3 regions of the Gluconobacter sp. genome follow, and region 3 is predicted to be linked to each of the others. Evidence: predicted binding sites of a transcription regulator. Region 3 holds the regulator's gene; each other region holds the start of a gene.
What was found. Region 3 encodes LexA, which represses DNA repair genes until DNA is damaged. Its sites were predicted from a motif close to TGTTCTANNTANGTTC; they were not measured.
Positions count from the first base shown of each region.

Region 1: a site for LexA is predicted at 2,750-2,765, ahead of ABF979_RS13860 (ImuA family protein). Genes of this name have one in related genera too.
Region 2: a site for LexA is predicted at 3,882-3,897, ahead of uvrA (excinuclease ABC subunit UvrA). Genes of this name have one in related genera too.

Region 1 is NZ_JBDOBO010000065.1:1,651-11,314, reverse strand. Features, by position in the region: gene ABF979_RS13880 (RES family NAD+ phosphorylase) at 1-646, shown strand, start outside; gene ABF979_RS13875 (hypothetical protein) at 715-1,350, shown strand; gene ABF979_RS13870 (Fic/DOC family protein) at 1,376-2,344, opposite strand; gene ABF979_RS13865 (hypothetical protein) at 2,350-2,565, opposite strand; gene ABF979_RS13860 (ImuA family protein) at 2,799-3,587, shown strand; gene ABF979_RS13855 (DUF6504 family protein) at 3,481-5,001, shown strand; gene ABF979_RS13850 (hypothetical protein) at 5,001-5,252, shown strand; gene ABF979_RS13845 (error-prone DNA polymerase) at 5,245-8,400, shown strand; gene ABF979_RS13840 (MucR family transcriptional regulator) at 8,405-8,896, opposite strand; gene ABF979_RS13835 (hypothetical protein) at 9,077-9,664, opposite strand, start outside.
Region 2 is NZ_JBDOBO010000002.1:188,196-197,859, reverse strand. Features, by position in the region: gene gyrA (DNA gyrase subunit A) at 1-1,037, opposite strand, end outside; gene ABF979_RS03025 (class I SAM-dependent methyltransferase) at 1,111-1,875, opposite strand; gene ABF979_RS03020 (helix-turn-helix transcriptional regulator) at 1,959-2,756, shown strand; gene ABF979_RS03015 (GNAT family N-acetyltransferase) at 2,753-3,220, shown strand; gene ssb (single-stranded DNA-binding protein) at 3,286-3,867, opposite strand; gene uvrA (excinuclease ABC subunit UvrA) at 3,997-7,029, shown strand; gene ABF979_RS03000 (rhodanese-related sulfurtransferase) at 7,373-8,314, opposite strand; gene ABF979_RS02995 (autotransporter strand-loop-strand O-heptosyltransferase) at 8,426-9,664, opposite strand, start outside.
Region 3 is NZ_JBDOBO010000014.1:40,230-49,893, reverse strand. Features, by position in the region: gene uvrC (excinuclease ABC subunit UvrC) at 1-1,464, shown strand, start outside; gene pgsA (CDP-diacylglycerol--glycerol-3-phosphate 3-phosphatidyltransferase) at 1,574-2,176, shown strand; gene ABF979_RS07620 (hypothetical protein) at 2,278-2,883, shown strand; gene lexA (transcriptional repressor LexA) at 2,938-3,663, opposite strand; gene rpmG (50S ribosomal protein L33) at 3,971-4,138, shown strand; gene ABF979_RS07605 (FtsB family cell division protein) at 4,254-4,583, opposite strand; gene eno (phosphopyruvate hydratase) at 4,731-6,011, opposite strand; gene ABF979_RS07595 (DUF3429 domain-containing protein) at 6,113-6,598, shown strand; gene kdsA (3-deoxy-8-phosphooctulonate synthase) at 6,586-7,410, opposite strand; gene ABF979_RS07585 (CTP synthase) at 7,407-9,038, opposite strand; gene secG (preprotein translocase subunit SecG) at 9,101-9,451, opposite strand; gene tpiA (triose-phosphate isomerase) at 9,448-9,664, opposite strand, start outside.

The sequences.
Region 1 (9,664 bases), on a different contig from region 3:
CCCTCCCTCTGGCCCGTTAGCGACAACTTCGTATACAATATCTGCTGGAACTCACCTTCATCGGGTGCATAAAAGTAAGTATAACGCAACACAACTAAACCCTAGCACCACCGGGAATGCCAGATTTAGTCCTATTTCTGACAAAGACAACGAACCTGTTGCAACCATGTACGCGGCATCCACTAGAGATGCGGCGCTTATGGAGACATTATTTCACGATGTGCCATATACCTCTGGTTTGAAAACTCTGGATAGTGGCAAGATGGATGGTCTTGTCCATTCCGAAATCACGGCGATGAAAGACATAAATCTCGTCGATTTGACGGGCGTACCGTTACGAAAACTGGGTTTAACCCGTAAACAAATAATCGACACAGAGAAAGACTGTTACCCACTTACCCGATCATGGGCGGAAGCCATCCATACGCAATGTCCCGATGCTCAAGGCCTCTCTTGGATGTCAAGACAGGACGATACAGCTCGGGCTTATGTATTTTTTGGAGATCGTCTCTCTGCGGGTGCATTAAGTCCGGTTGGCACCTCAAAGAGTCTGGCAGAGGATAGCGAGACGACAGACGCAGTTTATGCTCTCGCCGAACGGATAGGCGTCGTGATGGTTGACGGTGACGAAGGGTATGACGAATGATCGGATTTCCCGTTCTGTGTTGGCCGCACCGGGGGTAGGTAGTGGTAATCAACCCTCAGAGTTACTCGATGAGCAGAGACAGGCCCATCCAGTCCGACACCGCTGGTTTGTGCACGTCAGTCCGCCGCCTTGGCCGCGAAAAGCTGGCGGAGCGTACGATTGAGACGGTCCTTCAGCTCACGCCAGATACCGAAACGGTCGCGACAACACTCCGCGCGGCTGGCCGGCGCTTATCCCGCAAGACTGAGGCTATCAGGCGCGAGGGAGCCCGTGCTGTCCGGGCCCAAGTCAAAGGCACCGATTTTTCGATGTTCGCGGATTTCGACGCGCTACAGGAACACGCGCGTCTCTGCTTGCAGGAAACAGTCGATGCCTTTCTGGAACTGGTGGCGCAGGCAGAAAATGAGCGCTTCCAGATCGAGCAGATTACACAGAACACGACTGTCGAGCAGAGGCTGTCCGATCCCGCCTTCCGTGCCAGACGGGAAGCCGCAGCCGTGGCTCTTCATCAGGCCTGGGAGAGTGGACACTGGACTGCCGGTGCATGGGAAGCCTTTGGCAAAGTGTTCGATGCCTACCGTAAAGCAAACCCTCCTCCGCCGGCCGCTTTCTCCAGCAACGACACAGGACCTGCCCGTCAGGATCTTGTCGCGCGCAAGATCGTCTCTCTCGAAACATGGAAAGCCGCTGGTCGGCAGGCGTAATGGGCAGCACGCGGCTCGGCTGTGATCAGTCTGGCTCTGGCCAGTCGCGTGTCAGGTGCCGTGCAGGCAGTGACTGGCGATTGCGGTGTACATCCGTTGAAGGAGACAGAGTTTGCTCGCGTGGCTGGTCTCCTGATGGAGACCATGATGCGTCGAAGGCAATAAAACTTCCCGGTGCAAGGTCCTTGCCATGCTGGGGAAGGTCTTTGGTCCAGCCGACGTAAAGTCCGTCACTGGACGCAAACAGAAATTCCGGTCCACTTTTCCCGATCAGCTGGCCTTCGTAAGCCTGACCCGGCGCCGTCGTTGCGATGAACCGTTCCTGCCAGTCAACCGGACTGCCCTTTTTACGGGCGTTCTCCAAAAACGTAATGGCACGATGCAATGCCGTGCGTCTTGCTGGGTCAATGGCATCAGAAAGCATGTGCGCCACCGATGTGGTGTTCCCCAGTTCACCTGCGATCGACACCGCGATCATGCGCTCGCGCGAAACCACCGAAAAAGAAAGCTCGTGCCCGGCGTCCCTGGCGATCTTGCGCCAGAATAGGGTCTGGGTACGGCCATTCCCTTCCCGGAAGGGATGAATATGATTCAGGGTTACGAAATACGGCGTCAGCCGCTCGACAAAGAGGGCTGGAGGAAGATTTTTCAGATTGTCCTGAGCGGCAAGCCGTTCGAAAAGCTGCCCCAGTTCCAGCGCCAGCCGTGAGGGAGGCGAGAAGGTCGTGGCATCTTCACTCTGGGTAAATGCCTGTTTCGAGAGGTTGACCTGCCTGAATTCGCCCGCCCACTCATACACATCCTGATAAAGATGCTGATGAATGGCTTTGAGAAGATCAACGCCCTGCCTGTCGGGATAACCAGTTTCGCGAATTTCCCATTCCCGGAAAGCTGCATGACTGGCTTCGATTTCCGAAAGGAGTTGCGGATTATCGGTTATTCCGATTTTGTTGGCTAAGGTAAGCCCATCGGACTGAAGATAAGGGTCAGCCACCTGAATTAAGCTGCTCTGGTGGCTTTCTTATAACGGGGATCAGCCTGCAGTCGGGCCATGAGGCGCCGACGCGCTTCGTCTGTGGTGATTTCACCCCGGGCGCACGCTTCCAGATCCGCAGCCGCCTCTGGAGGAACGGGCTGTCCTTCGCGGGCAGCACTGGCCAGAGCATCCTGCGCCGCCTGTTGCCGACGGACGAGATCTTCATGAGAGAGCGTCATGATCGAAAGTTCCCCTGATTAGAGAATGAATTTTACCACATCCGCCTCACTCTGTCACCGATATTGCTGCCCATACAGGCTCCAGAAACACCCGCATCGAGTCACTCAGGGCATGCCGTATCAGTTTCCCCGGCAGATCAGACGGATAGCGACATCGGGCCACGCTCGGACTGAAATAGGCTTGCGTTCCTCCTTTGTTCTGGTGTAGCCAGAGGGTGTAAAGGAGCCATCCCATGCACCAGGACAAGACGGATACGCTGGCCCTTCTGCGCGAGAAAATCCGCCGGATGGAAGCCCCCACACCTGTGTCGACCGACAGACTGCCAACCGGGTTTGCGGCTCTTGATGCCCATCTGGACGGTGGTCTGGCGCGGGGCTGCGTGCATGAAGTCTTCAGCACCGGACGCGACAGCCTTTATGGCTCCCGCTCAGCCGCCTTTGTCGCCCATGTGCTGGCCCGCACGACCGGGCCGGTGATCTGGGTGAGTGAAGACTATCCCGACCTGTCCGCCCCGGGCATCCGCCAGTCCGGCCTTAATCCTGGTCGCCTGCTCTGCGTCACTACCCGGAAGGGCGGTCTGGAAGCGCTGTGCGAGGACGTGCTGAACGAACGCGGGGTCTGTGCCCTGGTCGCGGATATCCGTACACCGCTTACGCTCACCCAGTCCCGCCGCCTCGTGCTGGCTGCCAGTCGAAGCCACGTCAGTGGCTTCCTGCTCTGCCGCACGGCAGGGGCTCAGAATGACCCGCCCGCCAGCGCCAGCATGACCCGCTGGCGGATCGGGGGCAGCCCCTCAACACTGCGCACCGATCTCCCCTCTCTTTCTCCGGTTGCCGGCGCAGAGCGCTGGGCTGTCGAACTGCTGCGTCATCGCGGTGGACCCGGCGGCACCTGGATCATCACCCCGACACGGCATGACCCGACGTATTCTCTCCCTGTGGCTGCCCCTCTGGCCGATCGAGCGACACCAGAAACAGCAGCCATCCCCTTCACGCAGCGGACTGGCGCTCTACGCGCCTGAGCGTGGCCGGCTTCTGGTGACAGCAGCCGATCCCATAGCCCTACGACTGGGGATCTGCCACGGGATGCCATTGGCACAAGCCAGGGCCATGCACCCAGAGCTGCACGTGGCGCAGGCCGAACCTGCGACCGATCAGGCCGCACTGGAGGCGCTCACACTGTGGTGCCAGTGGCTGTCGCCCCTCACAGCCACCGATGGCGCCGATGGCGTGTGGGTGGAGACCACTGGCTGTGATCATCTTTTTGGAGGTGAGGACCAGATGGCTGAACACCTGCTGACCCGTCTTGCAAAGGCCGGTTATTCGGCCCGGATCGCGATCGCAGATACAGCGGCCATGGCGGCGGCTGTCGCCCGCAGCAGCCATCGGTCCATCACTCCCATTCCCCCGAGGGGGCAGGAGAGTGTCCTGCGCGAACTACCTCTGGCCAGCCTGCGACTTGAACCTGAGACACTGGCGACCCTGCGCCGTCTTGGCCTGGTGCGTGTCGGCCAGCTGCTGGATATGCCCCGCGCGCCTCTGGCACGCCGCTTCGGGCAGGCCCTACCCGACCGGCTTGATCAGGCGATGGGACGCCTACCTGAACCCCTTTCCTTCAGGACAGCACCACAGGCTTTCCGCGCTTCCGGCACACTGGTTGAACCAATCAGCACGGCCCCAGCCATTGCCCGCGCTCTGGAAAACCTCGTGGCGGAACTGGCAGACACCCTGAGCCGGCGGGGGCACGGCGCACGCCAACTGCAGGTGCAGTGCATGCGGGTCGATGGCACACTCCAGAGCCTTCAGATTGGACTGTCGAACGCCAGCGCCGATCCTGTCCGGCTGAACCGGCTTCTGGCCGAGCGGATCGAAACCATAGAACCGGGCTTCGGGATTGAAGCCTTTACCCTCAGTGCGACACAAACAGCCCCACTGGACGCCCCGACCAACCGGGACTGGCTGACACCCACCACCGATCCCGCAGGCCTGCCTGCCCTCCTTGAGCGTCTTGGGGGACGGGTCGGGATTCAAAGCCTCTCGCGCCTGCATGATGGAGCCAGCCAGTTTCCTGAATGCGAACAGGCTTATAAGGGGTGTGAGCACGTACAGAGTATGGAGGACCACTCCCCATCCGGCCCTCATGGCCCACGGCCTGCCCGATTGCTACCGACCCCCGCTCCCCTTACCGTTACGGAGCTCTGGCCTGACGGTGCGCCCAAAGCCTTCCTCTGGAGGCGTGCCACGCACACTATTCGCGGGCTGATCGGCCCAGAGCGGGTCTGGAGCGACTGGTGGCATGACCCCCAGGGCGCTTGCGCGCGCGATTACTGGGTAGCCGAGACGGCAGAGGGCGAACGCTTCTGGTTGTTCGTCGCTCATGATGGCACGGGTCCGGCTAAAGGGCGGGCCGTATGGTTCCTGCATGGGCTTTTCTGATGCAGCGCCCGCCAGACCTTCCCGGCCTGCGTCCGGCCCGCACAGACGACATCGCCGATGCCCTCATGCACGCGTTATGTCATGATGGTCGCCGCCGGGTGCATGATGCGGACGAGCTGATGGCCCGACTGGTTGCTGAGCGGTTGGTCGCCCATCTCGAACGCTGTGGCTTCATCCTGTGCCGTGCGCAGGATACAGGCAGCCACACAGCTTCAGCCCATCCGCACCCGACCGAGGCCCGCTGTGAGTGAGGCAGGCTATGTCGAGTTGCAGGTGGCGACCTGTTTCTCGTTCCTGCGCGGGGCCAGCCATCCCGGTGAACTGATGCAGCAGGCCAGAGCACTGGGCTACACGACACTGGGTATCACCGATTACAATTCGGTGGCCGGACTGGTACGTGCCCATGACGCGGCGACTGAGCACGGTATCCGCCTCATTCCGGGGGCACGGCTGGAGCTGGAAGAGGGCGCGAGCCTGCTCGCCTATCCACGGGATCGGGAGGGTTGGGCGTCGCTGTGTCGGCTGTTGACGCTGGGTGCGCGTCGTGGACCGCATGATGCGTTCCAACTCCGCTGGCAGGATCTGACGCGCGAAGCACGTAATCTGGTTCTGATCCTGCTTCCCACCGATGATCAGCGTCTGCCTGCCGACATGACGCGACTAGCAGAATTGGCTCGCCAGAAAGACGACGGCCCAGCCTATGTCGCGCTCACACGCCGTTTCGAGGGGCATGAGAGCGAGCGTCTGGCGTGGATTGCGCGGCTCTGTGTCCAAAATGGCGTGCTCCCCGTCGTTACGGGAGATGTGCTGTGGCATGACCCGTCCCGCCAGATCCTTCATGATGTGATGACAGCTATTCGTTGCCACCGCACTCTCGAAACACTGGGAGCGGAACGCACCCGGCATCTCTCCCGCCACCTGCGCGGCCCGAGTGAGATCCGTGCCCTGTTCCCCGGCTATGAGGACGCTCTGGTGCGCAGCCAGGAGATTGCCGCCGCTTGTCGTTTTTCTCTGGAGGATCTGCGCTACCAGTATCCTGATGAGACTGACGGAAGCGGTGAGACACCGCAGGCCGTTCTAACCCGCCTGGTCAGGGCCGGCGTGCCTTATCGCTATCCAACCGGTACACCTCTCGATGTCCGTCAGCAGCTCGATCACGAACTGGGCCTGATCGAACGTCTTGGCTATGCGCCGTATTTCCTGACGGTAAATACTATCGTCGCCTATGCCCGCTCCCGCGGCATCTTATGCCAGGGCCGCGGTTCGGCCGCCAATTCTGCCGTGTGTTACGTGCTGGGGATCACGGCCATTGATCCCGTCCGCTCAGGCCTCCTGTTCGAACGCTTTGTCTCCGAAGAGCGGCAGGAGCCACCTGACATCGATGTGGATTTCGAAGCCGACCGGCGCGAGGAAGTCATCCAGTGGATCTATCGGCGCTATGGTCGCTCTCACGCGGCCCTGTGCGCCACTCTGATGCGTTTCCAGCCTAAAGGGGCGCTGCGGGAAGTCGGCAGGGCATTCGGTCTGCCAGAGGATCTTCTGGGCCAGATGTCGAAACATCTGGCCAGTGTCCTGCACGACGAGGCCCTGCTTGCCGAGCGGCTGGCACAGATCGGCCTGTCTGCTGGCGACAGGCGACTTGGCATGGTCTTGCAGCTTGCCCGTCTGCTGGTGGGATTTCCGCGCCAGTATGGCACCCATCCCGGTGGGTTCGTGCTGACCGCTGACCGGCTCGACGAACTGGTGCCCGTGCGCCCCGCCGCCATGGCGGAACGCCAGACCCTGGTCTGGGACAAGGATGACATCGACCGGATGCGCATGATGAAGGTCGATGTGCTGGGCCTTGGCATGCTCGGCTGTCTGCGGCGCTGTTTTGACCTCATCCAGTCACGCTACCACCGCACGCTCGACATGACGACGATCCCGCCTGAGGACCGCGCGACCTACCAGATGATTGCCCGGGCGGATACGCTGGGGACGTTCCAGATCGAGAGCCGTGCGCAGATGGCCATGCTGCCGCGCACAAAGCCCGCCACCTTCTATGATCTGGTTGTGCAGGTCGCCATCGTGCGCCCTGGTCCCATTACTGGCGACATGGTCCATCCCTATCTGCGGCGCCGGGCGGGAGAAGAAGCCCCGGACTGCCCCAGCCCTGCCCTACAGCGTATTCTGGGCAAGACACTCGGCATTCCGCTGTTTCAAGAGCAGGCCATGCAGGTTGCGGTGCATTGTGCAGGCTTTACGGGTGGGGAAGCAGACCAGCTCCGGCGCTCCATGGGTACCTTCCGCTCCACGGGTGGTGTCCACCATATGAAGGCCCGTTTGCTGGGCGGCATGATTGCCAATGGATATGATCCAGCTTTCGCTGCGCGCATTTGGACACAGCTGGAAGGCTTCGGAGCGTATGGTTTCCCCGAAAGCCATGCGGCAAGTTTCGCGCTGATTGCCTACGCCTCGGCCTGGCTGAAATGCCATTATCCCGATGTGTTCTGTGCTGCCCTGCTCAACAGCCAGCCCATGGGGTTTTATGCCCCGGCCCAGATTGTACGCGACGCGCGCGAACATGGGGGGGAAGTCCGGCCGGTCTGCATCAATACCTCACGCTGGGATTGCACGTTAGAAACCGGACGCAATGGAGCGCGGCAGGCCGTGCGTCTGGGTTTCCGGCTGGTATCGGGCCTATCGTGTGATGCAATAGCCCGGCTGATCCTCGCCCGTGGGGCGGGGTATGACAGTCTGGATGATGTCTGGCGCCGTTCGGATGTACCGCTATCTTTGCTGGAAAAGCTGGCCGAAGCCGATGCCTTTCGCGCACTGGGGGCCGACAGGCGACAGGCCTTGTGGACGCTCAAGGGTTTTGGCGCAGCCCCGCTACCTCTTTTCGAAGCAGCCGACCGGGGGCGGAACGCACCGACCCCTGAACTCTGGGAGCCTGACCCGCAATTACCCGAAATCTCGGCAGGCAGCGCCGTGGTGGAAGATTACCATACGACAGGACTGAGCCTGCGTGCCCATCCGCTCAGCTTCCTGCGCGACACCCTTGCTCGTCAGGAAATTATCCCCATTGCGGATCTGGCGCAGGTCCGTGATGGTGCTTACGTGCGGGTGGCTGGTCTGGTGCTGATGCGCCAGCGGCCCTCTACCGCGAACGGGGTCATGTTCATGACGATTGAAGATGAAACCGGCACAGCCAATCTGGTTTTGTGGAAAGATCGCGTGACAGCGCAACGGGCCATTATTGTTGGATCGGGCTTCATCGCGGCTTACGCGCGCCTCCAGCGCGAAGGTGATGTGACCCATCTGGTCGTGCGCTTTGTCGAGGATCTCCAGCCAATGCTCTCCCGCCTTAGCACCGAAAGCGGGCGAGATATTGCGATCAGTTCACGGGATTTTCGCTAAAACCTCAGTCGGGACGTTTACGTTTTCGGTTGGATTTAGGCAGCGCACCTTTCAGCATAGGAGCCTGATTCGGGTCCTTCTTGCGCTGGACAGGCATTTTGCGTCCGTGCTTCCGTTTGTACTCATTAGCCGCGCATTTCTCAGAATAGGCTTTGGGCACCATAGGATAATCCGGTGGCAGTCCCCATTTTTCACGGTATTCGTCAGGTGTCATGTTGTATATGCGCCTGAGATGGCTCTTCAGAAGCTTCATGTGCCGGCCATCTTCAAGACAGATAATATAATTATGGAAAACGGATTCTTCGATTGGCACGGCCGGAATTTCCGGTTCCGGTTCCTCCACCGGGATGTGCGCTTCTTCCAGAGACCTATAAACCAGCTTGATCAGAGCAGGGAGTTTTTCCAAATCCATCGGGTTCCCGGCAAGGAAGCCCTTAACGATCGTGGCCGTCATCCGTTTGAGATCGTCAGGTGTTGGTCGGTCGGTGCTGGACATAAATCGAAATATTCCCTGAACATCTGGCGCAAAGCGCATAAGCAGAAGGCAGGGTCTGTGGCAGGATTCCATGGTTTTTGAAAGGCACCCCGCCAGAGTCGTCCCTGGAAAATACTGCCGCCAGTCACCACTACTGGAGGAATGGTGTACCAGACGGTGCTTGCGGGCCTGAAAAACGGGTCACGCTCGGTGACCAGACGGACTAGAAACTGTCTGCTTTACTTGCGCTGGGAGTTGCTGCCGGGAAAAAATGAGTCTGATCGACTGCTCGTTGATGTCACCAGCAGGAAGATCCACCGTTTCTGCATGATCAGGAGATAATATCACTGTACGGCGTGTTTCACGGCCAACCGTTACAGGACATTGTATATCCGAGCAATCTGGCATTTCGACAAATTCAATATCCGATACACGCACATCAATTTTCACATCATTGTTGGGAAGGCGTGTGGCAGTGTAGCTGCCATGAACACCAGTCTCGAGTGTGCTTGGTACCAGGTCGATTTTCTTAAGCCCACTTTTCCTGTCTTTTATGTGTAGCGCTTTAGCAACATAGGTAATGTTTTCGCCATCATGCAGGAAAGTTACTTCCTGCCCGTTAACCGCGACATATCCGTGATATTCAGTGATCTCCTCACGCGGGAGTTCAATTGCTGTCCCGTCTGTAGTTTTAGTCGTAATGCCCAGCAGCACCCGTGTCTGGGTCGTCATGGTGATTACGTCTTTGCCGTTCAGGGGCCGTTCTGAAATATGACCGTCTGTAGACCG
Region 2 (9,664 bases), on a different contig from region 3:
CCCTCATCGAGTGCCAGCATATTGACACTGAAGGACGTCTGAAGCTGCGTGAAGCGATAGAGCTGGTTCAGCACCACTTCCGGCGTCGCATCGCGCTTCAGCTCAATGACAACGCGCATTCCAGAACGATCACTTTCGTCCCGGATATCAGAGATGCCTTCGATTTCCTTCGCACGAACGAGATCGGCAATCTTCTCCTGAAGGGTTGCCTTGTTCACCTGATATGGGATCTCGGTGATGACGATCGCCTGACGATCCTTGCGGATCTCCTCGATCTCAGCACGAGCCCGGACCGGAACAGACCCACGCCCTGTCTCAAACGCCTTGCGGATACCGCTGCGGCCCATGATGATTCCGCCGGTCGGGAAATCCGGGCCGGGGATGATCTGCATCAGCTCATCCAGCTCAATCGCCGGATTGGCAATCATCGCCAGCGTGGCATCAATGACTTCGCCAGGATTATGCGTCGGGATGTTCGTGGCCATACCAACCGCGATACCCGAAGCGCCATTCACCAGAAGATTTGGGAACGTCGCTGGCAGAACCTTAGGCTCATGCTCGCTCTCGTCGTAGTTCGGCTGAAAATCAACCGTGTCCCGCTCAATATCATCCAGCAGGAACGACGCAGACTTGGCCAGACGAGCTTCGGTATAACGCATGGCAGCCGGGCTATCGCCATCGACCGAACCGAAGTTACCCTGTCCATCAATCAGCTTGACGCGCATTGACCAATGCTGCGCCATACGAACCATGGCATCGTAAATCGAGCTGTCACCGTGCGGATGGTATTTACCCATCACGTCACCGACCGCACGCGCAGACTTGCGGTAAGGCTTATCAGACGTAAACCCACTCTCGCGCATCGCATACAGGATGCGACGATGGACGGGTTTCAGGCCGTCACGCACATCCGGCAAGGCACGCGAGACGATCACCGACATCGCATAGGCCAGATAGGAGGAGCGCATCTCCTCCTCGATCGTCACCGGAAGACGATCGGAAGGTACAATATCAGTCGGCTCGTTCAGCTCGGTCAAGACAGGTCCACCACGCTAAAATACAGTCCGCACAGCATAGCCCATGCGCGGCCTACATGCCACACCCACCCCATTATGGCCTGTGAAACTGAAAAACGGTCACGTCCAGCAGGAAACTGCCGTCTTCTTCCAACCCCAGTCTTTCACGGACAGCTACAGGCGCACCACGCTGCAACGACCGGATGCCCTTCACACGCTCCGTCGGTGTTCGTGTTCGCGATACCCAACTCTCAAATTCCATCCGCAAACGGCTGCGTCTCAGGCCATCCACAACAAAACCGGATCTTCCGAGAGCAGACACCCATTCTGTCACGGCATAGTCCCTCACATGAGAGACATCCCGCATCAATTCCAGCGTCTGGAGCCAGCTATCGGACATAGCGTCTTCAGGAGCCGTAACATCGCCGAAAATAGCCAGACCTCCGGGCCTCAGAACGCGATGCACTTCTCTCAGACCAGCCTCAAAGCCTTCCCAATGATGGGCACTAAACCTGCATAAAACAGCGTCAAACACACAATCATCAAATGGAAGCGCTTCTGCGGTGCCCTGTTCAACAACAATGTGGCCAAGGCCACGGTCTTGAGCGGACCTGCTTACAGCAGCCAACATTCCGGCCGTGACATCGCAGGCGACAACCTGCCCGACATGTGGCGCCACAGCATAGCTGACGTGCCCCCCGCCACAGCCAAGATCCAGCACACGTTCAAACCCGCGCCCCTGAACAGCCCGAACCATCACGTCCAGGTCACCGCCCTGACTATGCACCACGCTATTTACGTAAGATGAGGCCCTGTCTTCATAATGCTTCGCAGCAAATTGTCCTGCCTGCATAACCATCTGATTTTTCTCCCTTGGAGATCATCATCAGACAACAAGCAATCAGGTATAAGATCCTATTTTATCATGGTATAAATTGCACCATGCCTACGTCCAGCCGTAAAACTCTTGGTCTGTTTCTTCGCACGCACCGCGAAAGGCTTTCTCCGTCAGAAGCAGGATTGCTGATTCCATTACGACGCAGACGCACCCCAGGACTGCGCCGCGAGGAAACAGCTCAACTCTGCGGGATCAGCACGACATGGTACACGTGGCTGGAACAGGGACGCGACGTCTCATGCTCATCCGCCACACTGTCGCGCATTGCCGCGGCTTTGAAACTGTCCACGACGGAAAGACGCTACCTTTTCACTTTGGCAGAACTGCGAGACCCTCAGCGGGATCACACTGCGCCAACTGCACCAGCCACACTTCTTAGCCTCCCAGAACAGATCTCCAGCCCCGCTTATTTGCTCGATCCCTTGTGGAATGTTCTGAGCGCAAATTCCGCAGCCAAAATTCTTTTCGATGTCTGGCTGAACAGCTCAGAGACCAATCAGCTGCGCTATGTTTTTCTGAACCCCAATGCCCGAATTTTCCTTACGGACTGGCTACCCCGCGCCCAGCGGCTTCTGGCCGAATTTCGAGCCGATACAGTTTCTATTGCCCGTACCGAACCTTTTCAGACACTTGTCTCAACCCTTCAGAGAGAAAGTCCGGAATTTAACCGTTTCTGGGAAGACCAAGGCGTCCTCCCCAGAGAAGGAGGGCACCGGAGCTTTCAACATCCAACACAAGGCCTTCTCCACTACGATCAAACAACGTTCATCCCGACAGCTCATGCGGGCTATAAACTCGTCATTCTGTCCAAAAGCACGGCCACTCCGGATTCCACCTTATGAACCCGAACCACATTCTCCGCCCAGCAGACTTTGCCGACCAAGAAACATGCGACCTTTTGACCCTTCACCTTGCCGGAATGCACGAAAATACCCCTGCTGGACACGTCTTCGCCTTGGATCTGGCTGCTCTCACCTCATCTGATATCGAGGTCTGGACTGTCCACCACCGGGGCCACGTTGCTGGCATTGGTGCGCTAAAACGATTGAGTGCTCAGGACGGTGAACTCAAATCCATGCGTACTCATCCGGATTTTTTAAGACAGGGCATCGCCAGCACTCTTCTGGATCATCTCATTCACAGAGCACGCTCTCTGGGCCTGAAAAAGCTTAGCCTTGAAACCGGCCAGAATTCCTCTTTCGAACCCGCACTAAAGCTCTACAAAGCCCGCGGCTTTCAACTCGGCGAACCTTTCGCTGACTATCAGGCTTCTAAGTTCAACCAGTTCTTTCATCTGTCGCTCTAAAAACCGGCCTTTCGCGCATAAAAAAACCGGACTGACACTGCCAGCCCGGTTCTCCGGAAAATCCCTTAAAACGGGATTTCATCATCCAGATCGTTATCTGGCGGAGCATCCCAGCCACCGCCACGACTGCCCGACGCGCCACCTGCGCTACCACCGCTACTACGAGAGCCGCCGCCAAAGCCACCTTCACTGCCACCACTCCGGCTTCCACCACCAAAGCCGCCGCCGTTGTTGCTTCCACCACCGTAGGACGAACCACCACCGTCGAAGCCACCGCCTTCATCACCGCCACTACGGTTACTGTCGAGGAGCACCAACTCACCACGGAAGCGATCGATCGTCACTTCCGTCGTGTAACGCTCTTGGCCGGACTGGTCGGTCCACTTACGGGTCCGCAGTTCACCTTCGAGGTAAACCTTGCGCCCCTTGCGCAGAAAACGCTCAGCCACATCGCCCAGGCGATCATTGAAAATGACGACGCGATGCCATTCCGTACGCTCGCGGCGCTCACCGGACTGACGGTCGTTCCATGTTTCAGACGTGGCGATCGTCAGATTGACAACCTTCCCGCCTGACTGCGTGTTCCGGACTTCCGGGTCCTTGCCCAGATTTCCGACCAGAATCACCTTATTGACGCTGCCTGCCATTCCGTACCAACCAATTTTCTCGAATTGTTCTTTTCATATGATCCTAAACGCCCATCTATAATTGATCCAGCGCCGTTCAGGCGCGTTCCGATTTTTAACAATCGCTTTTCTGCACATTCCGGGGTTTTCGTGAGCTTTCCAGACAATCATTCGATCCGTGTCCGTGGTGCCCGCGCCCACAATCTCAAGAATATCGATGTCACGATTCCCCGTGACTCCCTGACGATCATCACGGGCCTCTCCGGCTCCGGAAAGTCGTCTCTCGCCTTCGATACGATCTATGCCGAAGGTCAGCGCCGATATGTGGAAAGTCTTTCCGCTTACGCCCGCCAGTTCCTTGAACTGATGGGCAAGCCGGATGTGGACTCCATTGAGGGTCTCTCCCCGGCCATCTCGATCGAACAAAAAACGACCTCAAAGAACCCCCGCTCCACCGTCGGCACCATCACGGAAATCCATGACTACATGCGCCTTCTCTGGGCGCGCGTGGGTGTTCCTTATTCACCCGCAACCGGCCTTCCTATTGAAGCCCAGACGGTCAGCCAAATGGTAGATCGCGTCATGGCGCTTCCTGAAGGCACGCGCCTCATGCTACTGGCGCCGGTCGTCCGGGACCGTAAAGGGGATTGCAAACGCGAACTGGCAGACCTGGCTCGCAAGGGCTTCACGCGCGTCAAAATTGACGGTGAGCTTTACGAAATTGCCGAAGCCCCCGAACTCAATCGCAAGACCCGCCACAATGTCGAAGTCGTGGTGGACCGGATTGTCGTCAAACCTGATCTCGAATCCCGGTTGGCGGACAGCTTTGAGACAGCCCTCGAACTCTCCGACGGTCTCGCCTACACGGAAGAAGTCAGGCGTGCGGGAAAAACAGCTGCCCCCGCCCACATCGTTTTCTCCTCACGTTTCGCCTGCCCTGTTTCAGGTTTTACGATTGAGGAGATCGAGCCCCGTCTGTTCTCCTTCAATGCCCCGATGGGCGCCTGTCCTACCTGTGATGGTATCGGTACGGAAACCCATTTTGACGAGAACCTGATTGTCAGTGACGATACGCTGACACTTTCTGAAGGTGTGATTGCCCCTTGGAGTGGTGCCAGCACGGACTGGTATGACCAGACTCTTGCAGCCCTTGCCCGCCATTGCGGGGACACCATGAACACGCCATGGCGAGACCTGAAAGCCGAAACCAGGGATTTGATCCTGTACGGCTCCAAAGAGGCCATCGCCATTCCGTATCGTGATGGCAGCAAGGTCCATACCGTTACGAAGCCCTTTGAAGGCGTGCTCAAAAACCTGCGCCGGCGCATGGCACAGACAGACAGCATGTGGGTACGCGAGGAACTGTCGCGCTATCAGTCAGAAAAACCCTGCCACACCTGCCATGGCGCACGCCTGAAACCTGAAGCCCTCTGCGTAAAGGTCAATGACCTGAACATCGCCGAAGCGTCAGATATGCAGATCCGGAAGGCACTGGACTGGTTTTCCGGTGTTGAGGTTACCCTCACCCCACAACGTGCGGAAATCGCGCGCCGCATTCTTCGCGAAATCACGGATCGCCTGCACTTCCTCGATGACGTAGGCTTGGACTACCTCACGCTTTCCCGCGGATCCGCCACACTTTCTGGCGGTGAAAGCCAGCGTATCCGGCTGGCGTCCCAGATTGGCTCGGGTCTGACAGGCGTTCTGTATGTGCTGGATGAGCCTTCCATCGGCCTGCATCAGCGCGACAACGAGCGTCTTCTCGGCACACTGGAGCGTCTCAAGCGCCTTGGAAATACCGTCATCGTCGTCGAACATGACGAAGATGCCATCCGCGCTGCTGATTACCTTATCGATATGGGGCCTGGTGCTGGCACGCGGGGCGGAAACGTCATCGCCATCGGGACACCTGCGGAAGTAGCCAAGAATAAAGAAAGCCTGACCGGTGCCTATCTTTCGGGTCGGAAGTTTATTCCAGTTCCGGAAAATCGACGCACCTCGGACAAAACACTCACATTGGTTGGAGCCAAGGGAAACAATCTCAAGGATCTGACCGTGGATTTCCCACTGGGAACCTTTATTGCGGTCACCGGTGTATCAGGCGGCGGCAAGTCTACCCTGGTCGTAGATACCCTTTACAAAGCACTGTCCCGGCAGCTCATGAAATCGAGCCAGTCTCCACTCCCTTATGACCGACTGGAAGGCGTAGAGAACCTCGATAAAATCATCGAAATCGATCAGTCTCCAATTGGGCGTACACCCCGTTCCAACCCCGCCACCTACACGGACCTGTTCGCCCCTATCCGGGACTGGTTTGCCGAACTCCCGGAATCCAAGGCACGCGGTTACAAACCAGGCCGCTTCTCCTTCAATGTAAAGGGCGGCCGCTGCGAAGCCTGTCAGGGCGATGGCGTCCTGAAAATCGAAATGCACTTCCTGCCTGACGTCTTTGTCACCTGTGACACCTGCAAAGGCGCGCGGTACAATCGTGAAACGCTGGAAGTGAAGTTCCGTGGCAATTCCATCGCTGATGTACTTGCCATGACTGTGGACGAGGCGTTGCCGTTCTTTCAGGCTGCGCCCAGAATTCGGGACCGCCTCGCCATTCTCCAGCAGGTTGGTCTTGGCTATGTCGCCCTGGGCCAACAGGCAACCACGCTTTCAGGCGGTGAAGCCCAGCGCGTCAAACTGTCCAAGGAACTCGCCAAACGGGCTACGGGTCGCACGCTCTACATTCTTGATGAGCCCACCACCGGCCTGCACACTGAAGACGTCCGTAAGCTGCTGGAAGTGCTGCATACGCTGGTCGATCAGGGCAACACCATTTTGGTGATCGAGCATAATCTGGAGGTCATCAAGACAGCAGACTGGCTGATCGATATCGGACCAGAAGGCGGTGATGGTGGCGGCAAGATCGTAGCCGCAGGAACACCGGAAGACATTGCTGCCTGCAAAGCAAGCCACACTGGCCGCTTCTTGGCCCCCCTTCTGGATGCGCCCGGTGTCAGGCAGCACCGTGAGCCCACAGGCAAAAGAATCACTCAGGCGATGATTGCCGCCAGCTTGCCCCAAAAGGCGGAGCGAGCCCCAGCCAAAACGACAAAACTGCCTAAGGCAAAAATAGCGGTGGACAAGAAATCTCGTGGCCGCCCCTCAGGCTCCCGCAACAAAACCAAAGCCTGATTCCTCAAGTCCTGAAGAGCTTAGCTCTTCAGGACAACAAAGGACGTTACGCAGATCAAGCTACAAAAAGGTGTCAAAGGCCGTTGCCCCAATGCCTTACGGACCACAGTGATCGGGAGCCAGAAATTCAGCCCCTCGACAGGCGACACCAGAACAGTAATTGCAAAAAACGCAGCCGTACCCTTTCCAATCGGGTATGCTGGTGCAAACCCCACGGCAACAATCCACATACGAGACGGCAGCCGGATTAGAGCAATTATCAGCGCTCAGCGGTCCAGATCATCCTCCCAGAACAATCCATTTGCTCCCTTCTGAGAAAAATTACCGGCTAACTGGGCGACAGTTATTTCTGCTGAGTACCGAGATGCTCTTTCCCGCGCTGGCGCGCCAGCTTCTCCTGTAGCTCACGGGCAGCGTATCGCTGCCGCTGCTCCTCAGTGCGTTCATTATGACAATGGGGGCAGGAAACGCCTTGTACGAACATCGGAGAAGCCTTGTCTTTCTCGCTGACCGGACGACGGCAGGCGTGACAGACATCGTAGCTGCCAATTTCCAGACCATGCTTCACGGAAACACGCTGGTCGAAGACGAAACATTCCCCTTCCCAAAGGCTTTCTTCCTCTGGAACAGTCTCCAGATATTTCAGAATACCGCCTTTGAGATGGTAAACTTCGTCCAATCCCTCTGCCTTCACAAAAGACGTGGACTTCTCACAGCGAATTCCGCCTGTGCAGAACATGGCAATCTTTGGAACTCGACCTTTGGCCTCAAGCTCCTTGCGTCGGTTCCGAAACCATTCTGGAAACTCCCGGAATGAGCGTGTTTTGGGATCTTCAGCCCCCTTGAAAGTCCCGATCGCGACTTCGTAGTCATTCCGGGTATCAATCACGATCGTATCCGGATCAGAAATCAGAGCATTCCATTCATCTGGTGCCAGATACTGACCAACATCCTTGCGAGGATCGATATTAGGCTGTCCCATGGTGACGATCTCTTTTTTGAGACGCACCTTCATGCGGCGGAAGGGCATTTCCGGCGCACGAGATTCCTTGATCTCCAGTTCCTCACATCCGGGCATCGCCCGAATATGCTCCAGCACCCGTTCCATGCCTTCGTCTGAACCAGCGATCGTTCCGTTAATGCCCTCTGGCGCCAGAAGCAGAATACCTTTGATGCCTTCGCGGTCGCAGACCTCCTGCAAAGGCCCGCGCAACGCAACGATGTCTTCAAACGGCGTGAAGTTGTAAAGCGCGACGATACGGATCGGCAGAAGAGCATCAGACACAGGGCAACCATCCAGCTCTGCGACCGCAGGCAAACCCACGATCAGGTGACAATATGCCCCGCCAATATCAGGCTCGCGCCTTCAATTCCAGAAAACTCCTGAACCTGGGCCTCAGGCGACTGACGCGGTTGCTGCCTCTGCGAGAGGTAGTCCACGATCCTTGATCACGCGACGCACCGTCTGAATGACCTGCGATCCAGTAATCAGACGCGTGCATTCAAACTGCCGCTCCGTTCCCTTGTGGCGGGGGCACCAGAAGAAATCCTTGTGATCGAACTGATGCCTCGGGTCGTTCCAGCACGAATTGCAGGTGTGCCAGTTGATGATGCGATAGGGCGTGAAAAATTCATTGTCCGGATGCGTGAAGCCGGAAATCATGACGACAGGTGTCCCAGCTGCATGCGCCAGCCAAGCCAGACCACTGGAGAGGCCAATGAAGAAACTGGCATGCTTCAGCCAACGCGCACGTTCTGACAACGGACGGCTGCCAGTCTCGTCTTCTGCACCATGGGGAATGTGATTGTAGACATATCCTGTTCCATGGAACGTTTTCTGATCAATGCAGATCACGCGATACCCAGCAGACTTCAGAAAGCCAATAACCTCCTGCCACCCAGCTGGATTATTCCAGTATTTGCACTGAGTACTCGCCTGCGTCGCAATCACGACATATGGCCCCTCAATAGGAGGCGTATCCCCATCCTGAATTGTAATGCCAGGCGGGTTATCGTTCCAGGGATCAACACCTAGAATATAAGCTGCGGTGCGGTGCAGACCCACATGCCGGAAGTCTGTTGGCTGATGTGTCAGCTCGGTATCCGTGAAAAACAGGCCTATATTATACGAGGCGTAGAATCCGGACGTGAACGTCTTGTTTGCCTGAGCTTCATCGTGACTAACCAGAGTAATATCCGGATTGGCTTCTTTCACCAGTGGCAGAATCACATCTGCAACCGAGCAGGACACTTTCGCTCCCGTTTGCTGGGCCAAGCGAATAGCAGCGGGCAGCCAGGCAATCGTGTCTCCCAGAGTTCCAACAGGAAGCTGCACCAGAACAGGTTTTCCATTCAGAGAAAGTTCATGATGCAGAATATCCTCCCGTGTTCCGTCAGGCTTTTCCAGCCAGACATCAATCCGGAATGGAACAAAGTACTTCTTGGTGGATGAAACCATCCCGCCCTTGAGCCGGGCATCGAAAAGAATATTTCCCGTCGAATAATCTGAAAGCCTGACATGCCACTGCCCCAACTCCGGAGCGATATCCGGCACCATGACGCGGGCACCATCATTGAAGTCAAAGCGGACACCCTGCCCCCCTTCGACAACTGGAACAGCCGGAATGGCCAGATA
Region 3 (9,664 bases):
TACTGGGGGCCATTTGCTTCAGCCTGGGCCGTGAACCAGACGTTAAACCTTGTACAGAAAACTTTCCTCCTCCGATCATGCTCCGATGCGGTTCTCAAGAGCCGAACACGACCCTGCCTGCTGTTTCAGATCAAACGCTGCTCGGCCCCTTGTGTGGATCGTATTTCCAAAGAAAATTACAGCGAGCTGGTCGTGCAGGCGCGGCAGTTTCTCTCGGGTAAGAATACTGAGTTGCAGCAGGAGCTTGCCGTTGAAATGGAACGGGCATCCGCAGCCATGGAATATGAGCGGGCTGCTGCCATTCGGGATCGTATCCGCGGATTTTCCAGCATCCAGAACTCAGGGACCATCAATCCGACGTCGATTCAGGATGCAGACATCGTAGCAATCTGGCAGGACGCGGGGCAGACCTGCATTCAGGTCTTTTTCATTCGCGGCAGCCGTAATAACGGAAACCGGGCCTTCTATCCTGTTCACGCAGAAGAAGAGACCCCGGCTGACGTGCTGTCTGCCTTCCTCCTTCAGTTTTACGACAACAAGCCTCCACCACCAGTGATTCTGGTGAATCAGGAAATTTCGGAACAGAAGCTCGTCGAGGAAGCTCTCAGCATCAAGAGAGAGCAGAAGGTGGAAATAGCCTGCCCTCAACGCGGTGAGAAGAAGAGCGTCGTCGACCATGCCGCCCTGAACGCACGGGAAGCTCTGGAGCGAAAACTTGCGGAGAATACGGGTCAGCGCAAACTTCTGGAAGGCGTGGCAAAGGTTTTCAATCTGCCTGAAACGCCTCAGCGGATCGAAACATACGATAACTCACACATCATGGGTCAGGCGCCTTATGGCGTCATGGTCGTGGGTGGCCCAGAAGGCTTCGAAAAACGCTCTTATCGGAAATATGCCATTAAAGGCCCAGTTACTCCAGGCGATGATTTCGGAATGATGCGGGAGGTCATGGAGCGCCGGTTTGGGAAAAACAGAGAGGACGGGGACAGGCCTGAGGACTGGCCCGATCTGCTGCTGATCGATGGTGGACTGGGCCAGTTCAACGCTGTTCGCAATGTCTTGGCAGACCTTGGGGTTACGGGAATTCCCATTGTGGCGATTGCCAAAGGCCCGGATCGTGATGCTGGCCGCGAATGGTTTTTCACTGAAACACAGTCACCGTTCCAACTCCCACCGAGAGATCCGGTTCTCTACTATCTTCAACGCCTGAGAGATGAAGCCCATCGTTTTGCCATTACGACACACAGGGCAGGGCGCTCCAAAGGGCTTCGGAAATCCGAACTGGATGATGTTCCGGGAATCGGAGGTGCCCGAAAGAAGGCACTTCTGAATCACTTCGGGTCAGCCAAGACCGTAAGACAGGCCAGTCTCGAAGAGCTTGAAACTGCACCGGGAATCAGTTCGGGAACGGCCAGAGCCATCTACGGGCACTTCCATCCAGAATGGCTACGGACACAGAGCTAACAATTCCGTGAGGTCTCCCTTTGAACACCGGCTTGGCATAAAAAATACACACATTCAGAGCGGATTGGCGCATACCGGAGACGGATAAACTGTTCTAGACTGCTTTGTGATGCTGACTGATCTGCCAAACGTCCTGACTCTGCTCCGTATTGCGGCCATTCCTGTTCTGGTTGCTTTGCTGGCGCTGCATTCCGCACTCGGTAACGTTGCGGCCTGCGTTGTGTATACGGCTGCCTGCATTACGGATTATCTGGATGGTGCCCTGGCACGTCGGTGGCAGATGCTCTCCGAGTTGGGGCGGATGATGGACCCGATTGCTGACAAGCTCCTTGTTGGCGCACTTCTGCTCGCACTGGCAGGCCTGACAGTACTCCCAGTATATTCCCTCTACGCGGCCATCATCATTATGCTGCGCGAAATTCTTGTTAGTGGCCTACGTGAATACATGGCCTCCCAGCGCGCAACACTTCCATCCACTCGGCTCGCGAAATGGAAGACCGGCATTCAGATGGTCGCGATCGGTTTTCTGATCGGGGGAGACAAAGCTGCAGTCACACTGCATATCTCATTCCTGCCCGCCACACTGACCGGTGGTATTCTGCTCTGGATTTCAGTTATCCCAACAGTTCTGAGCGGGTGGGGTTATCTCACTGCCGGGCTCACCCGAATGATGGCTTCTCAGCCGCGCAAGTCTTCAAAGATCGTCTCCTGATCTGGACTAGCCGTGATTATTATTGCAGTTATCGGCTCGTCATCTGGCGCTTTTAATTTATGACAGCTAGAGTTCAGGGATCGACCTTATGGGAGTACACAATGCGTAAGGCCGCTCTACTGGCATTACCTCTGGCCCTGAGCGGCTGTGCGGGCATGGGTAAGTTTTTCAATGACACCGCGCTGTGGTCGGGAAGTAACCCTAATGCTCCCCATGGCGATAGTGAGAACCTTCGCAGAGCACGCGGTGAATTCGTAGCGGCTGCACCAATCCTGCCAGAAGGTGGGAATATTTGGCCTGGCTCACCTCAGCCTCTGCCAACCCTTAAAGACGTGGTAAACCCTGACAGCGTATTTAATAAGGCTCTCGGCGATCCAGCCACGTATTTTGGTGGCGCCACACTCGACAAGAATTTCATGGGCGGCATCGCCGGTGCCGGTGCTCTTGGCGTATCTGGGCCGCAGATGAAGTCAGGCGATACCATGTCCGTCGGTGAGAAGATCGACGCAATGCGGGGCGTTTCGGAAGATCGCAGTCACTTTATTCCTACGCTTCCGACGAGCGTTCCGGATAATGCTGGTCGCTTCCTGAACAAAAACCCCGACAAAACAATCATCATCCCGAATGGGGACGGAACGAGCACTCTGATCGCTCCTGACGGTAAAGTCCGCGTCGTGCGCGGCGTACCGTCAGTTCCTAATAAATAGTACTTTGGAATTATCTGCCTTGCCGAAACTTTAATCCGGCAAGGCAGTGTTTTCCTAGTACTGCCTGAACAGTGCGACCAAACGCCCCTGTATGCGCACACGCGCAGCAGGCAGAATGCGTGTCTCGTATTCCCGATTAGCTGCTTCCAGCGCAATCGTAGAGCCACGACGACGCAGTTTCTTGAGCGTCACTTCCTGATCATCAATCAGCGCAACAACGATCTGACCATTATCCGCCACTTCGCCGCGACGGATGATGGCAACATCACCGTCCAAAATGCCAGCTTCAATCATGGAATCACCCGCGACTGTGAGAGCATAATGCTCTCCAGTGCCGAGCAGGGACGATGGCACCTGAATCTGTGCGCTATCATCCTGCAAGGCCTCAATAGGGAGGCCGGCAGCAATGCGTCCATAAAGTGGAAGCTGAACGCTTGTGTTTTCAACGGGAGAGCGAGGCGCCTCGGAAAATGTCCCGGGAAGATCCTGACGACCACCCTCAACAACTGTTGGAACGAAAGGCGCCGGATTAGCTACGGCATCCACAGCAGGGGCCTCAAGCCCCATATGCGGCAAACGCAGAACTTCAAGTGCTCTTGCGCGATGGTGATGCCGTCGCAGAAAGCCACGCTCTTCAAGGGCGGAGATGAGGCGATGAATTCCTGACTTGGAACGAAGTTCGAGGGCGTCCTTCATTTCATCAAAGGAAGGGGAATAGCCCGTCCGCCGAAGATGTTCGTCAATGTATAGCAAAAGCTGGTGCTGCTTACGCGTCAGCATACAGGCGCTCCCATGCGCCTCGGTGGAGGCAAAATCTGAAGATTGAGACACTGCATAAACTTATGCGACGCTCTTTTGTTCCTTATAGGTTCCCGTTCGTCCACCTGCAAGAACATCTACCAGGCATCAACAAAGCTTTTATCTGGCTAAAAACCTTGGTTTTTGCGGAAAAATGCACCTTATCCTTGGATTTTCTTCAGAAAGCCTTGACCTAGGACATACAAATCAGCATGTTGCGCCGAACTAGATCAACCTGCTGCTTTGGCACTTGCGAGCGGCATCAGGACGGCGCAAGCCCGAGGGTATCATGGGAAAAAGCAACGTTATTCAGATCCGTCTCGTCTCGTCGGCTGACACCGGCTACTTCTACGTCACGAAGAAGAACGCACGTTCTGCTACGGGCAAGATGGAAGTCCGTAAGTATGACCCGGTTGCCCGCAAGCACGTGACCTTCCGCGAAGCCAAGATCAAGTAAGATCTCGCGGATCATACGACTTTAAAAAAGGCGGCCTTCGGGTCGCCTTTTTTATTGGCTCAGTTTCTGGCAAACAAAACTTCACCAAACATAAAAAAAGAGCCTGAAGCGGCTCTTAGAAAAGTTTATCGTGTGGTCCGTAGGGGATAACAATATCGCCGTTCCGCGTCAGATTAAGCATGGCACGTGAACGCTCGTCCAGAATGTCGGCATCAAGAGCCTTCTCTTTGAGCGCAAGCACGCGACGATGCCACACCGCCTGCTCATCTTTCGCATCCTGTTGCGCCTGGATGGCCTGCTGCTGAAGCACAAGCTGATCCTGGTAGGCACGGATACCATGAGCGCCGTGAAGCGCATTCCACCCGAAATATGCTGTCAGGGACAGAAAGAGCACAGGAGGAGCGACCGCACGGATGGCACGTTTGATAAGTCTGACGGGTCTCACGCGGGGTAACAGGCTCCCTTGGCTTGAAAACTTCCCAACAATCTAACTCAGAGAGAGGCTGCGAAACAATCACTGTTGTTCAAGACAGTAGATTATTTTAACGCGCATATAAAACCGGCCTCCTAAATGGAGGCCGGCGTTCGTTGATCAGGCGGACTTCAGAATGCTGCGACCCGCATAACGGGCTGCGCTTCCAAGCTGCTGCTCAATACGGATCAGTTGGTTGTACTTAGCCGTACGGTCAGAGCGGGAGAGGGAACCCGTCTTGATTTGACCACAGTTCGTAGCAACAGCAAGATCAGCAATGACGGCGTCTTCAGTCTCACCAGAACGATGGCTCATAACGCAGGTGTAGCCAGCCTTGTGGGCTGTCTCGACTGCTTCCAGCGTCTCCGTCAGTGTGCCGATCTGATTGACCTTCACGAGCAGGGAGTTCGCTGTCTTGGCCTTGATGCCGCGACGAAGGCGCTCAGGATTGGTCACGAACAGATCATCACCAACGAGTTGGAGACGATCACCCAGGCGCGAGGTCAACTCAGCCCAGCCTTCCCAGTCGTCCTCAGCCAGACCATCTTCGATGGAGACAATCGGATACTTCTTGGCAAGATCTTCGAGGTAGGAGATCATGCCTGAAGAGTCGAACTCCTTGCCTTCACCCTTAAGATTGTAGCGGCCGTTGCTGTAGAACTCGGTCGCTGCACAATCGAGGGCGAAGGTCACGTCATCACCAGGGCGATACCCGGCAGCCTCAACGGACTTCGTAATGAAGCTCAGAGCTTCATCAGCAGACTTCAGACCCGGAGCAAACCCACCTTCGTCACCAACATTGGTGTTGTGACCAGCAGCGGACAGGCCCTTCTTGAGAGCTGCGAAGATTTCAGACCCCATGCGCACGGCATCAGCTAGCGTCGGCGCACCAACTGGCTGAATCATGAACTCCTGAATGTCGATCGGGTTATCCGCGTGTTCGCCACCATTCACGATGTTCATCATGGGAACCGGAAGCGTGTGCGCGAAAACGCCACCGACATAGCGATAGAGCGGCAGTTCCAGCTCTTCGGCCGTCGCTTTGGCCACCGCAAGGGAAACACCAAGGATGGCGTTTGCGCCAATGCGGGACTTGTTCGGCGTACCATCCAGTTCGATCATCGCGTTGTCGATGGCGATCTGGTCTTCAGACTCTGCACCCTGCAGCACTTCAAGGATTTCGTCTTCAACAAAACCACAGGCCTTCAGAACACCTTTGCCGTTGTAACGGGACTTGTCCCCGTCACGCAGCTCAACAGCTTCGTGGGCGCCAGTAGAAGCACCAGAGGGAACGGCGGCGCGACCGCGGGCACCAGACGACAGCTCAACCTCAACCTCAACGGTCGGGTTACCACGGCTGTCCAGGATCTCGCGGGCGGTGATATCAACAATGGCGCTCAATGGAAGCTCTCCTGGATATGCGTGAACCGGGGGTGGCTCATAACCGTTCGGAACGGATCACCGTTTCGTCTCAAAATCAGAACATAAGGTCAATCGACGACATGCGTCTTCCTTTCCTCGCCCTGATCCTCGGTTTGGCAGGACTTATACCTTTCCTGACCCTTGGTGGGTGGATTTTCCTCGCAGGACTTTTTTCTCCACTCCCGCATCTAACCGTTATTCTTCTGGCCTATGGGGCATGCATCCTGTCTTTTCTCGGCGCAGTCCACTGGGGCCTCGCCATGGAGCGGCCAGATATCATCACAGTTCAGGGAACGGCAGATCGTGACCGCCAGAGACTCCTCCTGGGTGTCTGCCCTGCGCTCTGGGCATGGCTTTCCCTCTGCGTCGGACTGCTTGGAGGACTGCGCGCCGGATACCTGCTTGAGGTTATCGGTTTTCTGACAACGTTTGCTGTAGAACGAATGGCCTGGAAGAATGGCGCGCTGCCACCGGGGTACATGCCCCTAAGAGGCGTTCTCACGGTGGGGGCTGTCATAAGTCTCCTCATGGCAGCCCTGGCACCGTTACAGAATTATACGCTGTAGGATTTGGCCAAAGCGTCAAACGCCTTAAGGCGGGTCAACAAGGCCCGCATTTCTGAAAGCGGCACCATTGTTGGACCGTCACTCGGAGCATGATCCGGGTCCTGGTGTGTCTCAATGAAAACTGCCGCAACACCGATAGACAAGGCAGCGCGGGCGAGGGGTTCAACAAACTCCCTCTGGCCGCCTGTGGAGGCCCCTAGGCCACCCGGTTGCTGCACAGAGTGAGTGGCATCGAAAACAACCGGATAGCCCGTCTGAGCCATAATTGGCAGGCCGCGCATATCACTGACGAGCGTGTTGTAACCAAAGCTCGTGCCACGATCACAGAGCATGATTCGCTCGTTACCGGTTAAAGCCAGCTTAGCCGCGACATTTGCCATATCCCAAGGCGCCAGAAACTGACCCTTCTTGACATTGATGGCACGACCCGTTTCACCGGCAGCAAGCAACAGGTCAGTTTGCCGACACAGGAAAGCAGGGATCTGAAGCACGTCCACCGCTTCCGCAGCGACAGCACATTGCTCGGCAGCGTGAACATCCGTCAGAACAGGAACGTCAAAGCGTTCACGGATAGAAGCCAGAATATCCAGCCCCATCTCCATGCCTACACCGCGAGCTGCATTCACGGAACTACGGTTCGCCTTGTCATAACTGCTCTTGTAGATCAGCCCGATATCCAGCTCTCGACATAACGTGGAGAGAGCATCTGCCATCTCCACGGCATGATCTCGGGATTCAATCTGGCACGGCCCTGCAATCAGCGTGAAGGGCCGGTCCTGACCAATCTCGAGCTTTCCAATCTGGAAGCTCACTTGCTTTCAGCCCGCTTGCGAGCTGCCCCGATAAATCCGGCGAAAAGCGGATGCGGATCAAACGGCTTGGACAGCAGTTCCGGATGATATTGCACGCCAATGAACCAGGGATGATCCGGGTATTCCACCACTTCCGGAAGAACGCCGTCCGGAGACATTCCAGAGAAACGCAGACCCGTCTTTTCCAGGCGATCCTTGTAGTGAAGGTTCACTTCCCAGCGATGACGGTGACGCTCCCGAATATCGGTCGTGCCATAGATCTCAGCGGCGCGTGATCCAGCAGCCAGCTTGGCCGGGAATGCACCGAGACGCATCGTGCCACCAAGATCACCGCCTTCACGGCGGCGCATCAGTTCATTGCCATTTGCCCATTCCGTCATGAGACCAACCAGCGGCTCACTTGTGGGGCCGAACTCGGTGGAAGACGCTTTCGTGAGGCCAGCAAGCGAACGGGCGCATTCAATCACGGCCATCTGCATGCCGAAGCAAATACCAAGGAACGGAATGCCGTTTTCACGAGCATAACGGACGGCTTGAATCTTGCCTTCTGCGCCACGCTCACCGAAACCGCCCGGAACCAGAATGGCATCTGCATCCTTTAGGCGCTCGGCAATATCACCTGACTTTTCGAACTCTTCCGATTCGATCCAGTCGAGTTTGACGCGCACATTGTTCGCGATACCGCCATGCAGCAGGGCTTCCGCCAGCGACTTGTAGCTATCCAGAAGCGCCGTGTACTTGCCGACGACAGCAACCTTGACCTCGCCCTCAGGCTCGCGAATCGCGTGGACGATCTTTTCCCAGCGCGTCAGGTCCGGCGAGCCTTCGAACGGCAGACCGAAGTAACGCAGAACTTCGCGATCCATGCCTTCATTATGGTACGAAATCGGGCACGCGTAGATCGTATCCACGTCCAGCGCTGCGATCACCGCTTCCGAACGGACGTTACAGAAGTTCGCAATCTTGCGGCGTTCATTTTCCGGAATCGGACGATCCGAACGGCACAGCAGAACCTGTGGCTGAATGCCGACATTCTGCAGTTCCTTGACGGAATGCTGCGTCGGTTTCGTCTTCAACTCACCGGCTGAGGGTATGTAAGGCAGCAGCGTCAAATGAACGCACATGGTCTGGCTGTGCCCCAGATCATTGCGAAGCTGACGAATGGCTTCAAGGAAAGGAAGGCTCTCAATATCGCCAACCGTTCCGCCAATTTCCACCAGAACGAAATCATATTCTTCCGTCCCAGCCACCACGACATCCTTGATGGCGTCCGTGATGTGCGGGATGACCTGAACGGTTCCGCCCAGATAGTCACCGCGACGTTCGCGGGCGATGACATCGGAATAGATGCGACCTGTTGTGGTGTTGTCTGCACGGCGGGCATGGACGCCCGTAAAGCGCTCATAATGACCAAGGTCGAGGTCGGTTTCGGCCCCGTCGTCAGTAATGAACACCTCACCGTGCTGATACGGGCTCATCGTGCCCGGATCCACGTTCAGGTAAGGGTCCAGCTTACGCATGCGGACCTTGTAACCGCGTGCCTGGAGGAGAGCAGCAAGAGCCGCAGAAGCGATGCCCTTGCCGAGAGAAGATACCACACCGCCGGTGATGAATACGAAGCGCGTCATGGGCGCTCCTCATACACCGAAGGTGGGGGCGAGGGGAAGCGTCGAGATGCTTCCCGATTCAGTTAGTGAGCAGGCGTCTCGGCAGGAGCCGGAGCAGGAGGGGTTGCAGGCGCAACAGGAGCCGTCGTCGCTGCAGCCGGGGCAGGCGGATCTGCAAGGATATCATGGCCGCCGACACCCGAGGAAGCACCGCGGTTCAGAAGGGCCAGAACGAGGCAGAGCAGCATGAAAACGCCAGCAAGCACAGATGTCGCACGCGTCAGCAGCGTTGCCGTGCCGCGGCCAGTCATGAAGGAGCCCATGCCCTGGCTGCTACCGATGCCGAGGCCGCCGCCTTCACTGCGCTGGATCAGGATCGTACCGATCAGGGCCAGTGTGACCAGCAGATTGATGACAAGCAGAAAAGTGGTCATGAACGATAGGGTCCGGACAATGGTTGGGAGGAGAGACGGAGCGATGCCGCTTCGGCAATGCGCAGGAAGCTTCTGGCCTCCAGGCTGGCACTACCAACCAGCACTCCGCCAAGCACCCCGATGGAAAGAATAGTCGGCGCCTGGGCCGGTGTTACGGAGCCGCCATACAGGATTGGCACGCGAATGTCATCCATCTTGAGACGGGACTGCAAC